One region of the Streptomyces sp. NPDC048211 genome, then DNA from elsewhere that is predicted to be linked to it. Evidence: riboswitches for the same ligand, from Rfam matches in the RefSeq annotation. Region 1 holds a riboswitch; each other region holds the start of a gene.
The links. Region 1 has a riboswitch for cobalamin ahead of ACGFZA_RS20600 (CbtB-domain containing protein). Riboswitches for the same ligand answer to the same signal wherever they lie in the genome.

Region 1 (4,074 bases):
ACGATCCGTTGCTGTTGTGGCGTGTGGATACGTACGGGAACGGCCCGGCGGCGCCCTCGACCGAGGAGGTCACATGAGCGACACCTACTACGAGTTCGGTACCGCTGCCGAACGCTGGGACCGTGCGCAGTTCTTCTTCGCGTCGAAGGAGTACACGACCGCCGCCAGGATTCTGGGCGGGCTCGTCGAGGAGGTGCCGGAGCAGGTCGCGCCTCGGCTGCTGCTGGCGCGGTCCTACTACCACTCCGCGCGGCTCGGCCGGGCCGAGACGGAACTGCGCGAGGTACTGGAACGCGACCCCGTCGAGCAGTACGCCCGGCTGATGCTCGGCCGCACGCTGGAGCGTCAGGGCCGGCAGGCAGAGGCGGACACGCAGCTGCGGATGGCCGCCGCGCTGTCCGGGGACTTCACCGGGGCCGGCAGCGCCTGACCCGCGTGCAGCGGGGCCGCACCCGGAAATCCGGGTGCGGCCCCGATCTGCCACGTGATACTTCACAGGGCATGACCGACCTCGTCACACCCCGCCTGCTCCTCCGCCCGATGACCGTTGCCGATGCCGAGCAGGTGGCGGCGGGGCAGCCGAAGGACGGTGTCCGCTGGGCTCCGGGCTATCCCTGGCCCGGGGAGATGGCGGCTGCCGCTCGCTTCCTCGAAACGTGCGCGGCCACCGGCGACCCCAGCCCGTTCGCGAACTACGGGATACGACGCCGCGAGGACGGACTGGTGATCGGCGGAGCCGGTTTTCACGGGGCGCCCGACGAGAACGGCCACGTCACCATCGGCTACGGACTCGTGGAGTCTGCGCGGGGCCAGGGGTACGCCTCCGAGGCTCTTCGTGCGTTGCTGCGGTTCTCCCGCGAGCAGGGCATCGCCTGCGTGCACGGGGACACCGACCTCGCCAACGTCCCCTCCCAGCGCGTCATGACCGCAGCCGGTATGCGACTCGTGAAGGAGGACGGGCTGCTGAAGCACTACCGGATCGGCTGGGACACGGCCGCCCCGCCCGCCGAGTCGGAGTGAAGCGGCGTCCGTACGCGCAGGGCCCGCCGGGATCTCCCCGGCGGGCCCTGCGCGTACCGTCGGCACGCTGTGCACATCAGCACATCAGCACCTCCTGCCGCACCCCGCATCCCGCCCTCTGCACGACGTGCGTGGCGGAGTGCCGGCCAGTGGTGCCCCAGGACTCAGCCGGCGACGGTGGCCGGCCGGTTCGCGGCGCCGTCCGTGACCGCGGCCGTTCCCGGCTTCGGCACCAGCAGCCGCTCGGTGAGGTACCCGAATACCAGCCCGAAGGTGGTCCAGAGCGTGACCTGCACCGCCAGCGTGGCCAGCCTGAACTCCCAGAGCAGGGAAGCCGGGAAGTCCTTTCCGACCTCGTTGAACGAGGGCAGGAAGGCGTAGGCCAGCCCGATCACCAGCACATAGCCGCCGGCTGCGGCGATCGTGGCGTTCCAGTTGCCCAGGCGCGGAGCCAGCCGCCTGCCGAGGATGACCGCGACGACGGCCAGCAGGACGCTGAGCGCGACCATCAGGAAGAACAGGGCGGTGCGTTGGCCGATGGTGTCCGGGTTGCCGACCGCCGGCGGATTGGCCGGGTACTTCAGGAACGGCACGATGTACACGGCCACCAAAGCAGCGCCCGCGATCAGCGCAGCCGTCGCCCTGGGGCCGAAGCGGCCCATCCGGCCGAGGGCGTAGCAGAAGACGAGTGCGGCGATGCCTCCGACGGCGACACCGAAGACGAGTACACCGGTGGCGAGGCCGGCGGTGGACTGCATGGTGCGGCTGACGAGTTCTTCGCCGCCGCCGTGGTCGTGGCTGTGCGTCTCTTCGAGAGCGATGGCCGCGTCCACACGGGACTCGCCGAGGAAGTAGGCAACGCACAGGGCGAGCGCGCCCGCGACGAGTCCGGCCAGCATGCCGCGGACCAGCAGGGTCCTGACAGATATGGAGTTCATGAGGGGTTCCCCTGGATCAAGCGGTGGGATCAGTGGCAGGGGAAACCGAGGAGGTGGCGCCCGTCGTGGACCCACTCGTGCACGCCCTCGCCCGAGATGAGCGCGGTGGCGCCCTGCTCGGCGCCGACGAAGTACAGCAGGATCAGCATGAGGATGCCGAAGAAGGCGGCCCAAGGGGCGATCGCCTTCAGCGAGATGGGGGTGAGGGCGGGTGCGGCGGTGGTGGGGGCAGCAGCAGTCTGTGCCATGGCAGAACCTCCTGAGGGAACACGCGTCCCGATCGTGGTGCCTGAGACGAAGGTGCTGGGTCTGACTTCCCGTACGGGTACGGGTTCACAGTGGCGCGACCGTGCCGGATTCTCACCGGACTTCCGTCACACCTTCGTCATGTCGTCGCGACCATACCGCCTGCGAGCGGGCGCCGCCATGGTGCCCGTGGACGGCCTGTCCGTCCCCGGATGCCATGGTGGACCTGGCCAAGTGACCAGAGTTCAGGGAGTTGAGAGCGGGTATGGCGGTACGGGTGATGTTGATCTCACCGGCGATGAACGCCGCGCTGCGCGAGGCCCGGTTCGCCGGTGACGCGTCCCTCGACGAATCCGGGCTCCGGCAGGCCCGAGCCTCGGCGGACACCTTGCCCCCGGCGGACCGGGCGCTGCACGGGCCGTCCCGGCGCTGCACCCGGACGGCCGAGGCCCTGGAGATCGGCTCCGTTACCGAACACGCCATCCGTGACTGGGACTTGGGGCGCTGGACAGGTGCCCGCCTGGACGAGGTGAGCGCGAGTGAGCCGGAGGCTGTGGCGGCATGGCTCGCGGATCCCTCGGCCTCGCCGCACGGCGGCGAGTCCCTGCTAGAGCTGTGGGCGCGGGCAGGGGCGTGGCTCGGCTCTCTCGACGCCGGCGACCCCGGTCGAGTGCTGGCGGTGGTCGAGCCCGCCGTGGTCAGGGCCGCGGTCGTCCACGCGCTCGACCTTTCGCCGCAGGCGTTCTGGCGTATCGATGTCGCCCCGCTGACGCTCACCGAGCTCAGCGGCAGGTCGGGGCGGTGGAACCTGCGCTGCGGCCGGCCGCTCACGCCGGAGCAGGGCGCTTGACGCCACTCGGCCAGGGCCGAGGCCGTCCGAGCGTCCCCCGCGTGCGTGGTCGCCCCGCATCCAGCTAAGGGCTGTCCCGCAATTCCTGGTGGATCAGCGCGCGGCGTCAGATGCGGTGCATCGCAAGGCGGAGGGGCGCCCGCATACTGGATGTATTCGGGCGTTTCGACAACGCGGCGAGGTGCCGTAGCTGTCGTCGTGCGCCCGCCAGGAATTGCGGGACAGCCCTTAGTGCTGGGCGCCGGCCGCTGGAGCGTCCCCCGCGCGTGCGTGGTCGCCCCGGGCGGACCCGGGGCGTTACGCCCAGGAGCGGAGCATCAGGCCACCACAGGCGGGACGAAGGCAAGGTCTCGTGTGACGGAACACGAGCCCGCTCGCACCGGGCAGCGGGGAAGCGACCTCGGCGGGACACGCGCCTCGTCAGGACGACCGGTCCGGACACGGCAGTTGAGGAACGCGTCCCTCACGAGTCGTAGTCGACGGTGAGCGTCTCGGTGACCGGGTACGTCTGGCAGGTCAGGACGTACCCGGCGTCGACCTCGCCGGGCTCCAGAGCGTAGTTGCGGCGCATGTCCGCCTCGCCTTCGGTGACCAGCGCGCGGCAGGTTCCGCACACCCCGCCCTTGCAGGCGAACGGCAGATCGGGGCGGATGCGCGAGGCGCCGTCCAGGACGGTCACGGTGCGAGGGAGCGGGGCGGTGGTGGAGCGGCCGTCGAGGACTACGGTGACCTGGCTGACGGGACCGTCGGTGGCGGGCTCCTCCCGGCGCACGGCGACCGGTTCGACGTCGTCGGCGAAGAACAGTTCCCGATGGACGCGGTCCGCGGGAACCCCGAGGGAGGCCAGCAGTTGCTGGGCGTCCTGGACCATTCCGTGCGGGCCGCACAGCCACCAGTGGTCCGCGCCCTCGACATCGACGAGTCCGCCGATGAGCGCGGCCAGACGCCCGCCGTCCAGACGCCCGGTCAGCAGCTCGGCCTCCCGCGGTTCGCGTGAGAGGACGTGCGCGAGGCGGAACC
Region 2 (4,074 bases), on a different contig from region 1:
CGCCCTGATCGCGTTCGTCAAGGACGGACTGATCTACCTGGTCATCGCCGTGGCCATCATCTACATCCCGATCAAGCTCGGCGGCTTCGACGACATCTTCGCCAAGGCCGGCGAGGCGTTCTCGGCGAAGAACGAGGCGGCCGGGAAACCGGTCGCCGGACTCGCCCCCGGTGAGGCGGGCCAGTGGGGATACGCCACCCTGGCGCTCGGCTCGGCACTGGCGCTCTTCATGTATCCGCACTCGATCACCGCGACGCTCTCCAGCCGCAGCCGCAACGTGATCCGCCGCAACACGACGATCCTGCCGCTGTACTCGCTGATGCTGGGCCTGCTCGCGCTGCTCGGCTTCATGGCGATCGCCGCCGGCGTCAAGGTGGACAACGGCCAGCTGGCGATCCCGCAGCTGTTCGAGAACATGTTCCCCGACTGGTTCGCGGGCGTGGCCTTCGCCGCCATCGGCATCGGCGCGCTGGTGCCCGCCGCGATCATGTCGATCGCCGCGGCGAACCTGTTCACCCGGAACATCTACAAGGACTTCCTGAAGCCCGACGCCACACCCGCACAGGAGACCAAGGTCTCCAAGCTGGTGTCGCTGCTGGTGAAGGTCGGCGCGCTCGCCTTCGTCCTCACCATGGACAAGACGGTCGCGATCAACTTCCAGCTCCTCGGCGGAATCTGGATCCTCCAGACGATGCCGGCCCTGGTCGGCGGGCTGTTCACCCGGTGGTTCCACCGCTGGGCGCTGCTCGCGGGCTGGGCGGTCGGCATGGTCTACGGAACGGCTGCCGCGTACGGGGTCGCCAGCCCGACCCAGAAGCACTTCGGCGGGTCCTCCAAGGCGATCCCGGGCATCGGCGAGATCGGCTACATCGGCCTGACGGCCTTCGTGCTGAACGTCCTGGTCGTCGTCGTCCTCACCTTCGTCCTGAACGCCGTGAAGGCGCCCGCCGGGATCGACGAGACCTCCCCGGGCGACTACACCGCGGACGCGGGCGACCCGGGCGTGCAGACCGAGCTCCCGCCGGCCACCGCCGGTGCGCCGGGCGGTCACTGACCTCCGCCGCGCGCACGCGAACGGGCCGTCGCACCTCTCCGGAAGGGGTGCGGCGGCCCGTTCGCGCGTCCCCGCGGAAAAGCCCTTGCGGCCTCGGCCCGTGCCTGCGGCAGACTTCGGCCCATGGACATAGCAATCCGGCCGGTCGAGCCCGCCGAGCACGCGCTCCTCGGCGAGATCACCGCCGAGGCCTATCTGGGCGACGGGCTCCTGGACCTCGGCGCCGACGATCCGTACCTGGTGCAGCTGCGCGACGTGCCCCGCCGGGCCGCCGAGGCCGAGGTGCTGGTGGCCGCCGACGCGCGGGGCCGCGTCCTGGGCGGGGTCACCTACGCCCCGCCGGGCAACCCGTGGGCCGACATCGCGGCGGCCGACGAGGCCGAGTTCCGGATGCTGGCGGTCTCCCGCGAAGCCCGTGGCGCCGGGGCGGGCGAGGCGCTCGTACGGGCCTGTATCGACCGCGCACGAGGCACCGGCGGCGTCACGGGGCTCGTCCTGTCGACGCAGCCGGCGATGCGCGGCGCCCATAGGATCTACGGGCGCCTCGGCTTCGTACGGACCCCCGAGAAGGACTGGAGCCCCGTCGCCGACCTCACGCTGCTGACGTACCGTCTGGACCTCCGCCCCGCGCCATAAGGGCACACCGCGATCGCGTACGACACAACATGTGGGGGCTGCCGCATCCGGCAGCCCCCACATGTATGCTCGTGCTCGCTGTCGCCGCAGGGAAATCCGGTGCGAATCCGGAACTGTCCCGCAACGGTGTGTTCGGTGTGCTTTTGCGCACCCCGAGTCCGAAGTCCTGCCGACAGCGCATCCGGCTCGACCGATCCGGATGCCCAGACGTCCGGGCCTCGTGGATGGGCCGGTGGACGCCGCACGGAGTGCTGCCCTGCCCGGGTCCCGCTCCGCCCGGCTGCCCCCGCTCCCCGCAGGCCCCGAGCCGAGCGAGGGAGTGCACCACGTGACCATCGCGCCAGCCGATCCGGTAACAGCGGCCGAATCAACGGGAACCACGAGCGACGGACCGGGAACCGTACTGCTGCGGACCCTGACCGACCTCACCGCCGATCTGCCCGACACCGACCCCGGACGCGTCGCCGCCGCCGCGCTGCGCGGCCGCAACGCCCGGTCGGACGAGGCGGAGCTGCGCTCGCTGGCCACCGAGGCCGCCGCGGGTCTGATCTCCGAGGACCCCGCCTACTCCCGGCTCGCCGCCCGCCTCCTCACCCGCACCATCGCGGACGAGGCGGCCGGGCAGGGCGCGACGTCGTTCTCCGCATCCGTCGCCGTCGGGCACCGCGAGGGCCTGATCGCGGACCGCACCGCCGCGTTCGTGACGCTCCACGCGGCCGCGCTCGACGCTCTGGTGACGCAGTCGCTCGCCGACGGGGCCGACGACCGCTTCGGCTACTTCGGCCTGCGCACCCTGCACAGCCGCTACCTGCTGCGCCACCCGATCACCCGCCAGGTCATCGAGACACCGCAGCACTTCATGCTCCGGGTCGCCTCCGGGCTCGCCGAGGACACCTCCGAGCGCGCCCTGGACGAGGTCGCCGCGCTGTACGGCCTGATGAGCCGGCTGGACTACCTGCCCTCCTCCCCCACGCTCTTCAACTCCGGCACCCGCCACCCGCAGATGTCCTCCTGCTATCTGCTGGACTCGCCGCTGGACGAGCTCGACTCGATCTACGACCGCTACCACCAGGTGGCACGCCTCTCCAAGCACGCGGGCGGCATCGGCCTCTCGTACTCCCGCATCCGCGCCCGCGGTTCGCTGATCCGCGGCACCAACGGGCACTCCAACGGCATCGTGCCGTTCCTGAAGACGCTCGACGCGTCCGTCGCCGCGGTCAACCAGGGCGGCCGGCGCAAGGGCGCCGCCGCCGTCTACCTGGAGACCTGGCACGCGGACATCGAGGAGTTCCTGGAGCTGCGCGACAACACGGGCGAGGACCAGCGGCGTACGCACAACCTCAACCTGGCGCACTGGATCCCCGACGAGTTCATGCGCCGGGTCGACGCGGACGGTACCTGGTCGCTGTTCTCCCCGGCCGACGTCCCCGAGCTGGTCGACCTGTGGGGCGACGAGTTCGACGCCGTCTACCGCGCGGCCGAGGCCAAGGGCCTGGCGCGCAAGACCATGCCGGCCCGCGAGCTCTACGGCCGGATGATGCGGACGCTGGCCCAGACCGGCCAGGGCTGGATGACGTTCAAGGACGCCTCCAACCGGACCGCGAACCAGACCGCCGAACCCGGCCGCGTCGTGCACTCCTCGAACCTGTGCACCGAGATTCTCGAAGTCACCGACGACGGCGAGACGGCCGTCTGCAACCTCGGGTCGGTCAACCTCGGCGCGTTCGTCGAGGGCGGCACGATCGACTGGGAGCGGCTCGACGCCACCGTCCGTACCGCCGTGACGTTCCTCGACCGGGTCGTCGACATCAACTTCTACCCGACCGAGCAGGCCGGCCGGTCCAACGCGCGCTGGCGTCCGGTGGGCCTGGGCGCGATGGGTCTCCAGGACGTCTTCTTCCAGCTGCGGCTGCCGTTCGACTCCCCCGAGGCGCGCGCCCTGTCGACGAAGATCTCCGAGCGCATCATGCTCGCGGCGTACGAGGCGTCCTGCGACCTCGCCGAGCGCTCGGGCCCGCTGCCCGCGTGGTCCGAGACGCGTGCCGCCCGCGGCGTGCTGCACCCGGACCACTACGACACCGAGCTGAACTGGCCGGAGCGCTGGGACGCGCTGCGCGCCCGGGTCGCGACGACCGGGATGCGCAACTCGCTGCTCCTGGCCATCGCGCCGACCGCGACGATCGCCTCGATCGCGGGCGTGTACGAGTGCATCGAGCCGCAGGTCTCCAACCTCTTCAAGCGCGAGACGCTCAGTGGTGAGTTCCTCCAGGTCAACGCGTACCTGGTGGACGAGCTGAAGAAGCTCGGCGTGTGGGACGCGCGGACCCGGGAGGCGCTGCGCGAGGCGAGCGGCTCCGTGCAGGGCTTCGCCTGGATCCCGGAGG
Region 3 (4,074 bases), on a different contig from region 1:
TCGCCCACCGCAGCCACCACGGCCCGCTCGCCGAGGCCATGGCCGCCGTCTTCGCGATGAGCCTGCTGCACCGGCGCGTCCTGGACCGCTGGGAACGGGCTGCGGCGCGGCCTCCCGCGGAGCGGGAGACCGCCGAGCGGCTGGTCGACATCGCCAAGGGATGGATCACCTGGCAGGCCCGGTCGGTGATCGTCGAGTGCCGGGAGCGGTGCGGTGCCCAGGGGCTGCTGGAGAACAACGGGATGACCGAACTCGTCACCGGGATCGAGGGCGCCATCACCGCCGAGGGCGACAACCTGGCCATCCACTCCCGGGCGGCCGCCGGACTGCTCTTCGACGCGGCACGGGCGACAGCGCAGGAGGAACCGGCCGCAGGTCGGGCGAGCGGTGACCTCACCGATCTGCGGTTCCTCGTCCGGCTCCTGGCTCTGGTGGAGCGGATCTGGTTCGACCGGGCGGCCGCACGGATGGCACGGGTGCCGCACGGCGGCCCGCTGGAGCGCTGGAACGCGGCCTCCGGGCCCGCACTGCGGGGGGTCGAGGCCCATGCGGTCCGGCAGGCGGCCCTCGCGTACGAGAGCGCGCTCGCGGCTCTGCCTCCCGGTGAGGACCGCGAGCGTCTTGACGAACTGGCCCGGCTGTTCGCGCTGCGCCGGGTCGCGCGCCACAGCGGGGACCTGCTGGCCGCCGGCCACCTGACCGCCGGCCAGGTCGACGGGCTGACCGACGCCGTCGAGCGGCTCGTCGCCGCCGTGAGCGGTCATCTGCCGGAACTGGCCGAGTCCTTCGCGCTGCCCGGGGAACTGCTCGCCGACTGGCCCATCGCGGGAGCCCGCTATACGGACGCGTACGACGACCCGGGCGCGTCCTGGCACACGGCCCCGGCCGGAGAACCCGCCGGGGGCCAGCGATGACGGGCACACCGCGAGAGGAGACCGCCGTGCTGCCGCGCCGGGCGGCGGACACGGTGCGCGGTCTGGGCGTCCGGTTCGTCCTGCTGGCCTTCTGGGGGACCCCGGCCGTGCTCTCACGGTGGTGCGGGGGAGAGCGCGGCCACGCAGGCGAATCGGTTCGCCGCAAGGTGTAGCCGGAGAGGCGCTGCGCGGTCGCGCCGGCGCCGGGGCGGTGCACGGCACCGCTCCGGCGCCCGCGGCGGCAGGCCCGTGTCAGCCGGCCGCACCGCCGCTGAGCTGCGCGGAGGGCCGTGGTAGCGTGCCCGGAGCCAGTCGAACTCCACGTAGGGGTCAGGGAATCCGGTGCGAATCCGGAACTGACGCGCAGCGGTGAGGGGGACGGGCGGGGCCACGGCCACTGGGAGACCCACGGTTTCCCGGGAAGGCGTCCCGTCCGCGCGAACCCGAGTCCGAAGACCTGCTGGCACCCGCGGTCCGGTACCGGGCCGCGGAACTCCGTACACCGGGCCCCGCGCATGGGCCCAGAGACGCCGAGGTACTCCGTGCCGCCCATAGCCGGCCCCGCCCGCTCCGCCGCCCTGCTCACCGCCGCACTGATCCTGCTGACCGCCTGCGGCGGCGGCACGGACAGCTCCGCCGCCAAGTCCGGCGGAGGCGAAGGCTATCCGGTGATCCTGAAGAACTGCGGACGGACCGTCACCGTGGACGCGGCGCCGAAGCGCGCCGTGCCGGTCGACCAGGGATCGACCGAGATCCTGCTCTCGCTCGGCCTCGCCGACCGGCTGGCCGCCACGGCCACCTGGACCGATCCGGTACTGAAGGGCCTGGAGAAGGCCAACGCGGGTGTCCCGAGGATCTCCGACAACCGCCCCTCGTCGGAGAAGGTCCTTGACCAGGAGCCCGACTTCGTCAGCGCCTCCTTCGAATCGACCCTCGCCAAGGGCGGTGTCGCCCCCCGCGAGCAGTTCGAGAAGCTCGGCGTCCCCACCTACGTCTCGCCCGCCGACTGCACCGCCAAGGACAACAGCAAGGACGGCGACGGGGTCCGCACCGGCGCCCTGACCATGGACAGCGTCTACGCCGAAGTACGCGACCTGGCCCAGGTGTTCGGTGTACCGGAGCGCGGTGAGAAGCTCGTCGCCGGGCTGCGCGCCCGGGTGCGGAAGGCGACGAGCGGCATCGACGCCTCCGGGGCCACGCTGCTGTACTGGTTCGCCAACTCCGAGGCCCCGTACCTGGCAGGCTGCTGCGGTGCGCCCGGCATCATCACCCGGGAGCTCGGCGCGAAGAACGCCTTCGACGACACGCACGAGGAATGGCCGCAGATCAACTGGGAAACGGTCGCCGACCGCAACCCGGACGTGCTGGTCATCGGCGACCTGACCCGCAAGTCGCAGACCGCCGAGAGCGCCGCCAAGAAGATCGCCTTCCTGGAGTCCAACCCCGTCACGAAGAACATGGACGCCGTCCGGCACAAGCGTTACGTACTGCTCAGCGGCCAGGCGATGAACCCGACCATCCGGACCGTCGAAGGCGTGGAGCGCGTGGCCGCCGGCCTGCGCACCTTCGGGCTCGCCGGGTGACGGACACCGAACAGGCCGCGGCCGCGCGCGAGGACACGGCCGCGCCCGCCGGGCCCCGCGTCCGGGGTATCCGCGAAGGACTCCTGTGGGCGGGCGGACTCGTGCTGCTCGCCCTGTCCGTCGCCGTCGCCGTCACCATCGGCCCGGCCCGGATCTCCGTCGCCGACGTCTGGTCCGCGGTCGCCTCCCACCTCGGAGCGGGCGACTCGCGGATCAGCCCGATCCGCGACGGCATCATCTGGAACCTGCGCATGCCCCGCACCCTGCTCGCCGCCGTCTGCGGTGCGGGGCTCGCGGTCTGCGGCACCGTCATGCAGTCGCTGCTGCGCAACCCGCTCGCCGACCCGTTCGTCCTCGGGGTCTCCTCCGGGGCCTCGACCGGCGCGGTCGTGGTCGTTGTCCTCGGCGTCGGCGGGGGAGCGGTCTCCCTCTCGGCCGGGGCGTTCATCGGGGCGTTGTGTTCCTTCGCCCTGGTCATGCTGCTCAGCCACACCCTCGGCGGCAGCACCGACCGGGTCGTCCTGTCGGGGGTCGCGGCCATGCAGCTCTTCTCCGCGCTCACCTCCTTCGTCGTGATGACCGCCGCCGACGCCGAACAGACCCGCGGGGTGCTGTTCTGGCTGCTGGGCTCGCTCGGCGGCGTCGGATGGGGCGATGTGTGGATCTGCTCCGCCGTGCTCGCCGTGACGCTGCTGATCTGCCTCGGCCACGCCCGCACGCTCGACGCCTTCGCCTTCGGCCAGGACGCGGCAGCGGCCCTCGGCGTCCACGTCGGCCGTACCCGGATCGTCCTGTTGTGCACGACCGCGTTGCTGACCGCCGCACTCGTGAGTTCGGCCGGTGCCATCGGGTTCGTCGGACTGGTGCTGCCGCACGCGGCCCGTGCGCTGACCGGTTCGGGACACCGCAGGCTGCTGCCGGTCACCGCGCTTGCCGGGGCCGTCTTCCTGGTCTGGGTCGACACGCTCGCCCGGACCGTACTCGACCCGCAGGAGGTTCCGGTGGGCGTCGTCACCGCACTGATCGGGGTGCCCGCCTTCGTGCTGGTGCTCCACCGCACACGGCGGTCCCCGTGACCGGGACCGTCCCCGGCGGCCTGCGGGCCGGCCGGGTCAGCAGGGAGGCGGGCGGCCGTCTCATCCTCGACGGTGTGTCGATCGCCCCGCCGCCCGGCGCCACCGTCGGGCTGATCGGCCCCAACGGCTCCGGGAAGTCCACCCTGCTGCGGATCCTGGCGGGAGTCCTCGCCCCGGACGCGGGCGTGGTCACCCTCGACGACGAACCGCTGGCCGCCCTCGGCCGCCGCACCGTGGCCCGACGCCTTGCGGTGGTCGACCAGCACGCGGTCACCCAGGTCGAGCTGAGCGTCGTGGACGTCGTACGCCTGGGCCGCATCCCGCACCGGCGCGCCTGGTCGGCGCCGACCGCTGCGGACGAGAGCGCGGTGCGGGAGGCCCTGGAGCGGACCGGTCTCGCCGCACGCCGGGACCAGTCGTGGCACACGCTCTCCGGCGGTGAGCGCCAGCGGGTGCAGATCGCCCGCGCGCTGGCCCAGCAGCCACAGGAACTCCTGCTCG

Region 2: linked by a shared signal. The riboswitch ahead of ACGFZA_RS04100 (ribonucleoside-diphosphate reductase subunit alpha) and the one ahead of ACGFZA_RS20600 (CbtB-domain containing protein) in region 1 are both predicted to bind cobalamin.
Region 3: linked by a shared signal. The riboswitch ahead of ACGFZA_RS15070 (ABC transporter substrate-binding protein) and the one ahead of ACGFZA_RS20600 (CbtB-domain containing protein) in region 1 are both predicted to bind cobalamin.

Annotation. Positions count from the first base shown of each region.
Region 1 is NZ_JBIDAD010000005.1:218,718-222,791, reverse strand. Features, by position in the region: gene ACGFZA_RS20615 (tetratricopeptide repeat protein) at 74-430, shown strand; gene ACGFZA_RS20610 (GNAT family N-acetyltransferase) at 502-1,020, shown strand; gene ACGFZA_RS20605 (CbtA family protein) at 1,185-1,958, opposite strand; gene ACGFZA_RS20600 (CbtB-domain containing protein) at 1,988-2,206, opposite strand; adenosylcobalamin (AdoCbl) riboswitch at 2,252-2,345, opposite strand; gene ACGFZA_RS20595 (histidine phosphatase family protein) at 2,470-3,054, shown strand; gene paaE (1,2-phenylacetyl-CoA epoxidase subunit PaaE) at 3,518-4,074, opposite strand, start outside.
Region 2 is NZ_JBIDAD010000001.1:885,821-889,894, reverse strand. Features, by position in the region: gene mctP (monocarboxylate uptake permease MctP) at 1-1,054, shown strand, start outside; gene ACGFZA_RS04105 (GNAT family N-acetyltransferase) at 1,178-1,690, shown strand; cobalamin riboswitch at 1,743-1,879, shown strand; gene ACGFZA_RS04100 (ribonucleoside-diphosphate reductase subunit alpha) at 2,019-4,074, shown strand, end outside.
Region 3 is NZ_JBIDAD010000003.1:510,468-514,541, reverse strand. Features, by position in the region: gene ACGFZA_RS15080 (acyl-CoA dehydrogenase) at 1-914, shown strand, start outside; gene ACGFZA_RS15075 (hypothetical protein) at 911-1,087, shown strand; cobalamin riboswitch at 1,207-1,394, shown strand; gene ACGFZA_RS15070 (ABC transporter substrate-binding protein) at 1,457-2,497, shown strand; gene ACGFZA_RS15065 (FecCD family ABC transporter permease) at 2,494-3,573, shown strand; gene ACGFZA_RS15060 (ABC transporter ATP-binding protein) at 3,570-4,074, shown strand, end outside.